3 regions of the Modestobacter sp. SSW1-42 genome follow, and region 1 is predicted to be linked to each of the others. Evidence: predicted binding sites of a transcription regulator. Region 1 holds the regulator's gene; each other region holds the start of a gene.
The links. The regulator LexA, encoded in region 1, represses DNA repair genes until DNA is damaged. The targets are predictions, from matches to a motif close to TCGAACANNTGTTCGA.

Region 1 (4,411 bases):
GGCGCCCTGGCCGTGCTGCTGCCGGCGACCCCCGCCGCCGCCGACGACACCTACGGCGCGCCCACGACCCGGTGCGAGATCACCGACGAGCGGCTGCCGGAGATCTCCGGGCTGGTCGGGGTCGGGAACGCGATGCTCGCGATGAACGACGGCGGTGACCAGGCCGAGGTCTACGTGCTCGACGGCGCCTGCGCGGTCGGCGAGGTGCGCACCGCCGCGGTCGACCCCTACGACCCCGAGGACCTGGCGCTCGGCGCCGACGGCACCGTGTGGCTGGCCGACATCGGCGACAACGACCAGCAGCGGGAGACGGTCGCGCTGATCGGCCTGCGTCCCGACGGCAGCAGCACGCTCACCCGGCTCACCTACCCCGACGGCCCCCACGACGCCGAGGCGCTGCTGCTGGCCCCGGACGGGACGCCGTACCTGGTGACCAAGGAGGTGCTCGGCGCCAGCTCGGTCTACCGGCCGGCCGAGCCGCTGGCCGACGGGGTGACGCTGCCGATGACCCGCGTGCTCGGGATGGGCTTCACGCTCACCGGCACGCCCGGGGGACCGGTCGGGCGCGCCGGACAGCTGCTGGTCACCGGCGGCGCGGTCTCCGCCGACGGGCAGCGCATCGCGTTGCGCACCTACACCGACGCCTACGTGTGGCCGCTGGCCGACTCCGACGTCGCGGGGGCGCTGAGCGGGCCGCCGGTGCGGGTGGCGCTGCCGGACTCCCCGCAGGGCGAGGCGATCGCCTTCGCCGGCAACGACCGCGACCTGCTGGTGACCAGCGAGGACCTGCCGGCCGTCGTCACGCTGGTGCCGGTGGCCGCCGCCGCGGCCCCCGCCCCGGCCACGGACGCCGCTCCGGACGACGCCGCTGCCGCACCGCTGGACCTGGGGGGCGGCGTCAGCCCGGTCACCGCGGGGCTGATCGCGGCCGCCGTGGCCACGCTGCTGGTCTGGATCGGCGGCCGGCTCCGCCGTCGGCAGGGCTGAGCGAGGACCTCCTCGCCCCCCCCCGCCTCCTCTCAGGGGCCGCTTCGAGCCTGCGAGGAGTGGGGGAGAGGGCGTCCTCGCTCAGACCCGGCGCAGGACGGTGACGACGCGGCCGAGGACGGTGGCGTCGTCGCCCGGGATCGGCTCGTAGGCCGGGTTGTGCGGTATCAGCCAGACGTGCCCGTCGCGGCGCTTGTAGGTCTTGACGGTGGCCTCGCCGTCGATCATCGCGGCGACGATCTCGCCGTTCTCCGCGGTCGGCTGCTGCCGGACGACGACCCAGTCGCCGTCGCAGATGGCGGCCTCGACCATGGAGTCACCGGCGACCTTGAGCATGAAGAGCGTGCCGTCGCCGACCAGCTCGCGGGGCAGCGGGAACACGTCCTCCACGGCCTGCTCGGCCAGCACCGGGCCACCGGCGGCGATCCGGCCGACCAGCGGCACGTACGTGGGGGTGGGGGTGGTCTCGTCGGTGCCGGTCGCGGCGGTCGGCGTCTCGGCCGGGGACTCGGTCATCACGCTGGTCTCGCCCGGCATGCGGACGTCGAGGGCGCGGGGCCGGTTCGGGTCACGCCGCAGCCAGCCCTTGCGCTGCAGCACCGAGAGCTGGTGGGCCACCGAGGACGCCGACGACAGGCCCACGGCCTCGCCGATCTCGCGCACGGAGGGCGGGTAGCCGCGGCGGTCGATGGAGTCGCGGATGACCTCCAGCACGCGGCGCTGGCGCTGGGTCAGGCCGTCGCCGGCCTCCCCGCGCTCGGGGAACTCGCGGACGGCGGCGACCGCTCCGCTCCCCGCGGTGGTGGCGTCGGTGCCAGGGGCGTCGGTCGTCGTGCGGCTGCGCCGCGAGGACCTCGTGCCTCCTGCCGTGGGGCCGTCGGCCGCCATGTGTCCTCCTCGTCCGGCTGCCGGGGCAGCAGTTCCCGGTCGCTGCCCGGCACCGGAGGGCCGGGAGCAGTCCGGTCAGCGATCTCGGGTGCACGGTAGCGGGTCACACCGGTGTAGTTCAAACACCTGTTCGAAGGAGTCGCGCGTCCAGGGGTGGACTTGTCGGAGGGATGCGGTAGACATCGCACAGACGTTCGAATCGAACAGGCGTTCGAGGCGGCCGCTGCCTCGGGGGGACCGCCTGGGCGCACCGGGCGTCCGACGACGTCCCACCGCCAGACCTCCAGGAGTGCCCCCGATGGTCAGCCCACAGCTCGACACCCCCGTCCTCTCCGTGGTGCCCGTCCCCCCGGTCCCCGCCGCGCCCGTGCGACGGCCGGCCAGGCCCGTCGCCCGGGTGGCGCCGTCGTGCTCCGAGCCGCTCGCCGGCCGGGGGCCGCAGCCGGTCGCCCCGGTCACCGGGCGCCGCGACCCGGTGCGCCCCGGCGCCCGGCCGGCCCGGCTCGACGGCCTCGCCGCCGGCCGTCCCGTCCGGGGTGGCTGCGCGGTCGAGGCGCGCCCCGTCGTGCGGGTGCGCCGCCGGGGTGTCGACCGGCCGCCGCCGGCGCCGCTGCGGCTCACCGCCCGTGGCCGGCGGGTCGTCGCCGGGCTGTCGATGGCGATCGGGCTGTCGGTCGCCGCGGCCACCGTCGTCACCGTCGAGCTCGGGCGCGAGACCGGACTGCAGCTGGCCGGCTCGAGCACCGTCGTGGTGCGGTACGGCGACACGCTGTGGTCCATCGCGCGCGACGTCGCCCCCGACGAGGACCCCCGCGCCGTGGTCGACGCCATCGTCGAGCTGAACGGTCTGTACAGCGTCGACCTGATGCCCGGCGCGGAGCTCCAACTGCCCTGAGCCGCGCTCCGGCGACCCTGGGTCACACCGTCTCCCGGCGTGGCGTGGCGAAGTGCCTGGTGCGGGCGGTGCTGCTGCGACGAGGGGCGACGCGCCGGACCCCAGGGGTTGCACCTGTAGTGGTGCGGGGCTAACCTCACCCCAACATCTTGTGTGACAGAGGTGTAGTTCTTCTCCACAGGCGCTTCCCCAGGTCAGCCCCAGGACATCCACCGGATGTCCCCCGGGCGGTCCACAGGAGACGTCACCACGGTCGCCCCGGCGGCCCGCCGATCGAGGAGGTGCCCGGTGCGCTGTCCGTTCTGCCACAGCCCTGACAGCCGGGTCGTCGACTCGCGGGAGACCGACGAGGGCGCCACCACACGCCGCCGTCGGTCGTGCCCGGTCTGCGGCCGCCGGTTCACCACCGTGGAGGAGCCGGTGCTCGCCGTCGTCAAGCGCAGCGGCGTCAGCGAGCCCTTCGACCGCAACAAGGTCATCGCCGGCGTGCGCCGGGCGTGCCAGGGGCGCCCGGTCGACGAGGGGCAGCTCGCCGTCCTCGCCGCCAAGGTCGAGGACGCCGTACGGGCCACCGGTGCCGCCGAGGTCCCCAGCAACGAGGTCGGCCTGGCCATCCTCGGGCCACTGCGCTACCTCGACGAGGTCGCCTACCTCCGCTTCGCCAGCGTCTACCGCTCCTTCTCCTCCGCGGCCGACTTCGAGAAGGAGATCGCCGAGCTCAAGCGGCTCCGGCCCGAGGTCGCCGACAACGGTCCACCCGGCGACGACGCCGGGTCGCCGGCCGGCTGACGCCCCGCCCGCCTGCCGCGCACCGCCTGCCCGCTCCGCAGCTCACCGCCCGCCCACCCGGGCCCGCCCGCACCGCCGGGCACCTCCACCACCGGCTCCCGGCAACCGCCGACTCAGCAGCCATCCAGTTCAGCACGCCTCACCAGGGGAGCACGCTTTGACCGAGACAGCCGACCGCCTCTCTCCCAGCCGGAACCGCCGCACCGCAGGCAAGGCCCCCGTCCGGGGCAAGGGCCTGAAGGTCAAGCGGGTCTTCACCACCGCTGGGGTGCACCCCTACGACGAGGTCGTGTGGGAGCGCCGCGACGTCGTCATGACCAACTGGCGGGACGGCTCGATCAACTTCGAGCAGCGCGGGGTCGAGTTCCCCTCCGAGTGGAGCATCAACGCCACCAACATCGTCACCACGAAGTACTTCCGTGGTGCCGTGGGCAGCCCGCAGCGCGAGACCAGCCTGCGCCAGCTCATCGACCGCGTCGTGCTGACCTACGGCGCCGCCGGTCGCGAGCACGACTACTTCGCGTCCGAGGCCGACGCCGAGGTCTTCGAGCACGAGCTGACCTGGATGCTGCTGCACCAGGTGTTCAGCTTCAACAGCCCCGTGTGGTTCAACGTCGGCACCGCCTCGCCGCAGCAGGTCAGCGCCTGCTTCATCCTGGCCGTCGACGACACGATGGACTCGATCCTGAACTGGTACCGCGAGGAGGGCCTGATCTTCAAGGGCGGCTCCGGTGCCGGCCTGAACCTCTCCCGCATCCGCTCCTCCAAGGAGCTGCTGTCCTCCGGGGGCACGGCCTCCGGCCCCGTCTCCTTCATGCGCGGCGCCGACGCCTCCGCCGGCACCATCAAGTC
Region 2 (4,411 bases), on a different contig from region 1:
GACCAGCAGCGGCTGGCCGCCGACGTCGAACACGAGGCTGTTGGCGATGGCGCCGACCGGCACACCGAGCCCGGCGGCGGCATCGGCGGCCGTCCGGGCGCTGTCGGGCAGCACGCGCACCGCACCGGGGACGCCGGCGGCGCGCAACTGCTGCACGACCTCGGCGACCCGGGGGTGCTGCGGGATCTCCGCTGAGGTCATGCGCGCGATCCTGCCACCGGCCGGGGGAGCCTGCCGCACCGCCCGCGTGCTCAGGTGCGACCGAGGGCCGGCTCGGCCGCCGACCCGGCCGGGGCGTCGAGGGGGTGGGCGATCTCGTCGGCCCGCAGCCGGGCCGCCGCGATGGCGACCACGGCCAGGACCGGGGGCACCAGCCCGGCGAGCAGGAAGGTGGCCGGGACACCGATGGCCCCGCTCACCGGCCCGGCCAGCGCCATCGACACCGGCATGAAGGCCAGGGAGACGAAGAAGTCCAGGCTGGACACCCGGCCGAGCATCGCCGGGGGCACGCGGCGCTGCAGCAGGGTGCCCCAGATGACGGTGGCGCCCTGGAACGCCGCCCCGGCGACCGCGGCGGCGAGCACGAACAGCCACAGCTCGGTGGCCACCCCGAACAGCGCCAGCGGCGCGCACCCGGCGCCCCACAGCATGATCATCAGCGTCAGGTAGCGGCGCGGCAGCGGGCGCGAGGCGACGGCGAGGGAGCCCACCGCCCCGGCGATGCCGAACGAGGCCAGCACCAGCGCGTGCTCCGAGGGGCCGCCGCCGGTCTGCTCGCGCAGTGCGAAGGGGGTGAGCACCTCCAACGGGCCGAGCACCACCAGGACCAGCAGCGAGGCGAACACCAGCGTCGCCAGCAGCCAGGGGGTGGCCACCATGTAGGAGAAGCCCGCCCGGACGTCGAGCAGCAGCGCGGCGACCGGGTGCCGCGCCGGTCCGCCGGCGGCCGCGGCCTCGGCCCCCAGGTCCCGGCGCAGCGGCGTGGCCGGCAGCCGCAGCAGGGCCAGGACCGCACCCAGCGCGGCCACCGCGGTGACGAGCAGCGCCGCGCCGGGCGAGGCGGCCGCGACCAGCGCCCCGGCTGCGGCGGGTCCGGCGGCCTGGGTGAGCAGCGGCCGGAGGACGCCCTCCAGCCCGTTGGCCGCCAGCAGCTCGTCGGCGGGCAGCAGCGCGGGCACCAGCGCCGAGTAGGCCGGGTAGTACAGGCCCTGGGCCAGCCCGAGCAGCAGCGACGCCGTGGCCAGCTGCCACAGCTGGAGGACCCCGGTCAGCGAGAGCGCGGCGACCCCCGCCGTCGTGCCCAGCTCGACGACGGCGACGACCAGCAGCAGGCGCCGCTGCGGCACCCGGTCGGCCAGGGCGCCGCCGAGCAGCGTGGTCAGGAGCATGCCCACGGCCGTGCCGGCGCTGACCAGGGACAGCGCCGCCGGCCCGCCGCCGAGCTCGATCACCTGCCAGACGACGGCCAGCAGGTACAGGCCCGAGGAGGTCAGCGTCAGCACCAGCGAGACGGCCAGCCAGCGGTAGCCCGGGCGCCGGAGGGGCGTCAGCGCACGGGGCAGGGCGGGCACCGGCCCAGTCGACACCGGCGGCGGGGCCGGGCGCAAACGAGTTGCCCGGCGGGGTGGGTGCAGTGGCTGTAACGACACGGTCGGGGACACGCGCGCTCCCGCTTGACGCCCCGGGCCCGTCTCCGGTCTACTCGACGTGTTCGAACACGTGTTCGAACACCGGTGGGTCCGCTCACCGGCCCGGGCCGTCATGCCTTCCCCGCATGCGCTTCCCCGCCGGGCCGGGGTGCGGGCCGGCCGGTGGGGCGAGGAGTTGGGGAGTCTGTCATGAGCCGAGTGCTCGTCGGGGCCGGTGGCCGCGTCGGTGAAGAGGTGCAGGTCGAGCAGGGGCCGACGGGGCCGGCCCAGTTCTGGCGGGGTGAGACCCGCTACGTGGTGGGGGAGCTGCTCGACTCGTGGGTGGAGACCGCCCCGTGGTGGCAGCCCGACCCCGCCGGTCGCGGCGCCTCGGCCGACCTGGTCGCCACCCGGCAGGTCTGGCGGGTGGAGGCCTCGCGGGCCGGGCGGTCCCGGATGAGCTTCGCCGGGGTGTTCGACCTGTCCTGGGAGCCGACGGCCGGGCAGTGGCTGCTCGTGCGGGCGCACGACTGATGGGCGCCGCCCGGGTCCTGCAGGACCCCGAGCAGGGGCAGCTCCCGTTGCCCCCGGCCCTGCCGTCGGCCGCCGCCCAGCTGCTCGGCCAGGCCCACCGCGGGCTGGCCGAGGCGACCGGCAGCCCCGACGCCGCCTGGCGGTACGCCACCGCGCACCTGGCCGCCCTGCGTGCCGCCGCGGCCGTGCTGGCCGCCCGCACCCGGCCCGAGGCCGGCCGGCACCGGCCGCGCAGCGCCTGGGTGCTGATCAGCGAGGTCGCCCCCGAGCTGGGCGAGTGGGCGGCGTTCTTCGCCGCCGGTGCGGCCAAGCGGGCCGCGGCCGAGGCCGGGATCTCGCACGCGGTCACCGAGCGGGAGGCCGACGACCTGGTCCGCGACGTACGCACCTTCCTCGGCGTCGTGGAGACGACGATCAGCCGGCCGGCCCCGGCGCCGGCACCGGTCCGCCTGCGGTCGATGGACGGCGGCCGCCGCCGTCCCTCCGCGTCGTGAGTGACCCCTTCGTCCACCTGCACGTCGCCTCGGGCTACTCGATGCGGCACGGCGCCAACCACCCGGCCGACCTGGTCACCCGGGCGGCCGACCACGGCATGGAGGCGCTGGCGCTCACCGACCGCGACGGCCTCTACGGCGCGGTCAAGTTCGCCCTCGCCTGCCGGTCGGCGGGCATCCGCCCGCTGTTCGGCGTCGACCTGGCCGTCGACCCGGTCGCCGGCGGCGAGCCCGGTGAAGCCGGTCGCATCCGCTCCGCCGACCTGCACCGGGCGCGCCACCCGGCCGGCCGTCGTGCGCCGGCGCGCGGCGGGGCCAGCGTCGACCCGCGGCTGCCCCGGGTCACCTTCCTGGCCAAGGACGGGGCCGGGTGGCGGTCGCTGTGCCGGCTCACCAGCGCCACCCACCTCGCCGGGACCCGCGGCGAGCCGGTCGGCTCGCTGACCCTGGCCGGCGAGCACTCCGCCGGCCTGCTGGCGGTGCTCGGGCCCGGCTCCTCGGTCGGCCGGGCGCTGGCCGACGGGCGCGCCGACCTGGCGCGGGCCTGGCTGGCCGCCTGGCGGTCGGTGTTCGGCCCCGGACAGCTGGTGGTCGAGCTCGTGCACCACCGCGGGCAGGGCGACCGGTCCCGGGCGCAGGCGCTGCTGGCGCTGGCCACCGAGGCCGGCGTGCCGGCGGTGCTCACCAACGCGGTCCGCTACGTCGACGCCCTCGACGCCCCCACCGCCGACGTCCTCGACGCCGCTCGCCGGCTGGTGCCGCTGGGGCAGCGGCACGTCGACCGGCGCACCGCCGAGGGGCACCTGAAGTCGGGCAAGGAGATGGCCGAGGTCGCCGAGGACATCGCCGGCCCCGACCGGGACGTCGCCCTCCGGCTGCTCGAGACCACCGCCCGGGTCGCCGAGCAGTGCGCCGTCGACGTCCGCGACGACCTCGGCATCGGCACCGTGCGCTACCCCGAGCTCGACGTGGTCACCACCGCCGCCGAGCGCGGACTTGGCCCGGCGCAGGTGCTGCGGGCCCGCTGCGAGGCAGGGCTGGGCCGGCGGGGGATGACCCCGTCGGCCGCGGTGCGCGAGCGGCTGGAGGCCGAGCTGGGGGTGATCGAGCAGCTGGGCTACCCCTCCTACTTCCTCACCGTCGCCGACGTGGTGTCCCTGATCCGCGAGCTGCGGGTCCGGGCGGCGGCCCGCGGCTCGGGCGCGGGCAGCCTGGTCACCTACCTGCTCGGCATCTCCGACGTCGACCCGATCCGCTACGGCCTGCTGATGGAGCGGTTCCTCTCCCCGCTGCGGCACCAGCTGCCCGACATCGACATCGACGTGGAGTCCGCCCGGCGGATGGAGGTCTACGACGCGGTGATCGACCGGTTCGGGGCGCACCGGGTCAGCTGCATCTCGATGATGGACACCTACCGGGTGCGGCACGCCATCCGCGACGTCGGCGCCGCGCTCGGCCTGCCGCCGGCCGAGGTCGACGCGGTGGCCAAGGCGTTCCCGCACATCCGGGCCAACCAGGTGCACGCCGCGCTCCGCGACCTCCCCGAGCTGCGGGCCAGCCGGCTGGGCTCCAAGCGCGGTGGCGGCAGCGGCGACCTGGACCTGATGTTCGACCTGGTCGCCCGGCTCGACGGGCTGCCCCGGCACATCGCGCTGCACCCGTGCGGGGTGCTGCTGTCCGACGCCACCCTGCTCGACCGCACCCCGGTCGAGAGCAGCTACCTCGGCTACCCGATGAGCCAGTTCGACAAGGACG
Region 3 (4,411 bases), on a different contig from region 1:
CGATCGTGGGGATCAACGTCAGCACGCTGCCGCAGTCCGAGCGCTACGCCACCCGCGGCTGGTGAGCGCCCCCACCATCGGGGTCCTCGCGCTGCAGGGCGACGTCGCCGAGCACCTGGCCGTGCTCCGTTCGCTGGGTGCCGAGGCGGTGACCGTGCGGCGCCCGGAGGAGCTGGCCGCCGTCGACGGGCTCGTCGTCCCGGGCGGGGAGTCCACCACCATGGCCAACCTGGCCCAGCGGTTCGGCCTGCTCCGGCCGCTGCGGGACGCCGTCCGGGCCGGGCTGCCCACCTACGGGTCGTGCGCCGGGATGATCATGCTGGCCGACACGGTGCTCGACGCACCGCCGGGCCAGCAGACCATCGGCGGCCTGGACGTCACGGTGCGCCGCAACGCCTTCGGCCGGCAGGTCGACTCGTTCGAGACCGAGGTCGAGGTGGCCGGCGTCGACGGGGGCCCGGTGCACGCGGTCTTCATCCGCGCGCCGTGGGTCGAGGAGGCCGGTCCCGACGTGGAGGTCCTCGGCCGGGTCGTGGGCGGAGCGGCCGACGGTAAGATCGTCGCCGTCCGCCAGGGTCACCTGGTGGCCACCAGCTTCCACCCCGAGCTCACCGGCGACACCCGGGTGCACGCGGTGTTCGTGGAGCTGGTGCGGGCAGCCCGTGTCCGCGGTCTGGGAACCGACGGCGCCACTGCTGGCGCCGACAGTGAGGGGAGAGTGTCGTGAGCGGCCATTCCAAGTGGGCGACGACCAAGCACAAGAAGGCCGGGATCGACGCCAAGCGGGGCAAGCTCTTCGCCAAGCTGATCAAGAACATCGAGGTCGCGGCCCGCACCGGCGGCGGTGACCTGTCGGGCAACCCGACGCTCTACGACGCCGTGCAGAAGGCCAAGAAGAGCTCGGTCCCCAACGACAACATCGACCGCGCCGTCAAGCGCGGGTCCGGTGCCGAGGCCGGCGGCGTCGACTACCAGAGCATCACCTACGAGGGGTACGCCGCGGCCGGGGTCGCCGTGCTCATCGAGTGCCTCACCGACAACAAGAACCGGTCGGCGATGGAGGTGCGCACCGCGATGACCCGCAACGGCGGCACCATGGCCGACCCGGGCTCGGTGTCCTACCTGTTCTCCCGCAAGGGCGTCGTCGTGGTGCCGGCCGCCGGCCACACCGAGGACGACGTGCTGATGGCCGTCCTGGACGCCGGCGCGGAGGAGGTCCGCGACCTCGGCGACACCTTCGAGGTCGTCAGCGAGCCCGGCGACATGGTGGCCGTGCGCACCGCCCTGCAGGAGGCCGGCATCGAGTACGACTCGGCCGACATGGGCTTCGTGCCCAGCGTGCAGGTCGAGCTCGACGCCGACGGCGCGGCCAAGGTGTTCAAGCTCATCGACGCCCTCGAGGACCTCGACGACGTGCAGAACGTCTACGCGAACTACGACGTCTCCGACGAGGTCATGGAGACCATCGACGCCTGAGGAAGGACCCCCTCGCCCCCCACCCTTCGCAGGCTCAGGGCGGGACCCTGCGAGGGGACCAGGCCGACGGCGTGTCGGTGGGCGGCGTGTCGCTCTCCGCCGGTTAGCGTGGGTTCGAACACGTGTTCGCGCCGACCGGAGGAGGTCCCATGCGGGTGCTCGGCATCGACCCGGGTCTGACCCGGTGCGGGTGGGGTGTGGTCGAGGGGCGTCCCGGGGCGCGGCCCACGGCGATCGGGGTCGGTGTCGTCCGCACCTCGCCCGACCTCGACCTGGAACTGCGGCTGCTGGAGGTGCACACCGCCGTGACCGCCCTGCTGCGGGCGCACCGTCCCGAGGCCGTCGCCATCGAGCGCGTCTTCACCCAGAACAACAAGGGGACGGCGACCGGCACCGCCCAGGCCGCCGGTGTCGCGGCGCTGGCCGCCGCCCAGGCCGACCTTCCGGTCGCCTGGCACACCCCGAGCGAGGTCAAGGCCGCGATCTCCGGCAACGGCCGCGCCGACAAGGACCAGGTCACGATGATGGTCACCCGGGTCCTCGGGCTCACCGAGGCGCCGAAGCCCGCCGACGCCGCCGACGCCCTGGCGCTGGCCGTCTGCCACGTGTGGCGCGCCCCGGCGCAGGCCCGGCTCCGGGTCGCCGCGCTCGCCGGCGGGATCGGGGCACCGGTGCCGGCGTCCCGGACGCTGCCCCGCTGGCAGGGGGTGTCGCGGTGATCGCGAGCGTGAACGGCCGGGTGGCCGCGGTCTCGCCCGACGGCGCCGTGGTCGAGGTCGGCGGCGTGGGGCTGTCGGTGCAGTGCACCCCGGGCACCATCGCCCGGCTGCAGGTGGGGGAGCAGGCCCGGCTGGCCACCAGCCTGGTGGTCCGCGAGGACTCGCTGACCCTCTACGGCTTCGCCGACGACGACGAGCGCCAGCTGTTCGAGCTGCTGCAGACCGCCAACGGCGTCGGCCCGCGGCTGGCCCAGGCCGTGCTGGCCATCCACCCGCCCCGCGAGGTGCGCCGCGCGGTCTCCCTCGGCGACCTCAAGGCGCTCATGCAGGTCCCCGGCATCGGCAAGAAGGGCGCCGAGCGGCTGGTGCTGGAGCTGCGCGACCGGCTGGGCACCACCGCCACCGACACCTCGCTCGACGGCCCGGCCGTGCCCGGCCTGCCCGGGGTCGCCCCCGTGTCGCCGTGGCGCGACCAGCTCGGCCAGGCCCTCGTCGGCCTGGGCTGGTCGACCCGCGAGGCCGACATCGCCGTCCTCGAGCTGGTCCCGGTCGCCGACGCGCAGCTCGCCGAGAACGGCCAGGTCGAGGTCGCCGTCCTGCTCCGGCAGGCGTTGCGGATGCTGGGCCGGTCATGAGCTCCTTCGACCGCGGGCTGCCCGCCGCCGACGCCGGGCCCGGCCGGTACACCGCCCCCGACTGGGACGACGCCGTCGACCCGCGGGCCGGGGACGAGGAACGGGTCGTCGAGTCCGCGCTGCGGCCGAACTCGCTGGCCGACTTCATCGGCCAGCCCAAGGTGGCCCGCCAGCTGGACCTCGTGCTCGAGGGCGCCAAGCGGCGCGGCCGGCCGCCGGACCACGTGCTGCTGTCCGGCCCGCCCGGGCTGGGGAAGACCAGCCTCGCGCTGATCATCGGCTCCGAGCTGGGCACCGCGGTCAAGATCACCAGCGGGCCGGCGATCGAGCGCTCCGGCGACCTCGCCGCGATGCTGTCGAACCTGGCGCCCGGCGACGTCCTGTTCATCGACGAGATCCACCGCATCGCCCGGCCCGCCGAAGAGCTGCTGTACATGGCCATGGAGGACTTCCGGGTCGACGTCGTCGTCGGCAAGGGGCCGGGCGCGACGGCGATCCCGCTGGAGATCAACCCGTTCACCCTTGTCGGGGCCACCACCCGGGCCGGGCTGCTCACCGGCCCGCTGCGGGACCGGTTCGGCTTCGTCGGCCAGATGGAGTTCTACGAGACCTCCGACCTGCAGAAGGTGCTGGCGCGCAGTGCCGACCTGCTCGGCGTGGAGCTGACCGCCGACGGCTCGGCGGAGATCGCCGGCCGCTCCCGGGGCACACCCCGGATCGCCAACCGGCTGCTGCGCCGGGTGCGCGACTTCGCCGAGGTCAAGGCCGACGGGCGGGTCACCCTGGAGGTGGCCCGGGCCGCGCTGACCCTCTACGACGTCGACGACCTGGGCCTGGACCGGCTGGACCGCTCGGTGCTCGACGCGCTGGTGACGAAGTTCGGCGGCGGCCCGGTCGGCGTCGCCACCCTGGCCGTCGCCGTGGGGGAGGAGCCGCACACGGTCGAGGAGGTGTGCGAGCCGTTCCTGGTGCGCGCCGGGCTGCTGGCCCGCACGCCCCGCGGGCGGGTGGCCACCGAGGCCGCGTTCCGTCACCTCGGGCACGCCGTCCCGCGCGGTGGCGTGCCGCTCAGCGGGGGCACAGGCGACCGTCCGTCGGACGGGTCTACCGCTTCCACGCTCTTCGACGCCTAGACTCCGACGCGCTGGCGCACCCGGCTCGTCCGGGCGTCCCGCTCCGGCGGAGCCCGTGGACGTGCGCCGGCGCCGATGTACCCGAGCGGCCCGATGGCGGGTCGCACCCACCGCGCGACCTGCTGCGGTAGAGAGGCTCACCAGTCGTGGAATACCTGCCGTTGCTCGTGCTCGTCCTGCTGTTCGGCCTGCTCATCGTGCTGCCCGCCCGGCAGCGCAAGAAGATGCAGGCCGACGCCGCGGCGATGCAGGCCGCGCTCACCCCGGGCACCCCGGTGATGCTGACCAGTGGCATCCACGGCACCGTCGCCGCGCTCGGTGAGGGCACCGTCGACCTGGAGGTCGCCCCCGGTGTCGTCATCACCGTCGCGCGCCCGGCGATCCTCGAGGTCCGCAAGCCGGCCGGCGACCCGACCACCGGGGGCAGCACGGCGGCCACCGGCACGGT

Region 2: a site for LexA is predicted at 1,712-1,727, ahead of ACGBYP_RS03905 (DUF6504 family protein). Genes of this name have one in related genera too.
Region 3: a site for LexA is predicted at 1,591-1,606, ahead of ruvC (crossover junction endodeoxyribonuclease RuvC). Genes of this name have one in related genera too.

What each region holds. Positions count from the first base shown of each region.
Region 1 is NZ_JBISCA010000005.1:377,321-381,731, reverse strand. Features, by position in the region: gene ACGBYP_RS19000 (hypothetical protein) at 1-987, shown strand, start outside; gene lexA (transcriptional repressor LexA) at 1,069-1,875, opposite strand; gene ACGBYP_RS18990 (LysM peptidoglycan-binding domain-containing protein) at 2,174-2,770, shown strand; gene nrdR (transcriptional regulator NrdR) at 3,059-3,559, shown strand; gene ACGBYP_RS18980 (vitamin B12-dependent ribonucleotide reductase) at 3,717-4,411, shown strand, end outside.
Region 2 is NZ_JBISCA010000001.1:782,196-786,606, forward strand. Features, by position in the region: gene ACGBYP_RS03895 (YbaK/EbsC family protein) at 1-201, opposite strand, end outside; gene ACGBYP_RS03900 (MFS transporter) at 252-1,571, opposite strand; gene ACGBYP_RS03905 (DUF6504 family protein) at 1,839-2,162, shown strand; gene ACGBYP_RS03910 (SAV_6107 family HEPN domain-containing protein) at 2,162-2,656, shown strand; gene ACGBYP_RS03915 (DNA polymerase III subunit alpha) at 2,653-4,411, shown strand, end outside.
Region 3 is NZ_JBISCA010000001.1:912,291-916,701, forward strand. Features, by position in the region: gene pdxS (pyridoxal 5'-phosphate synthase lyase subunit PdxS) at 1-65, shown strand, start outside; gene pdxT (pyridoxal 5'-phosphate synthase glutaminase subunit PdxT) at 62-727, shown strand; gene ACGBYP_RS04510 (YebC/PmpR family DNA-binding transcriptional regulator) at 724-1,476, shown strand; gene ruvC (crossover junction endodeoxyribonuclease RuvC) at 1,626-2,195, shown strand; gene ruvA (Holliday junction branch migration protein RuvA) at 2,192-2,830, shown strand; gene ruvB (Holliday junction branch migration DNA helicase RuvB) at 2,827-3,963, shown strand; gene yajC (preprotein translocase subunit YajC) at 4,110-4,411, shown strand, end outside.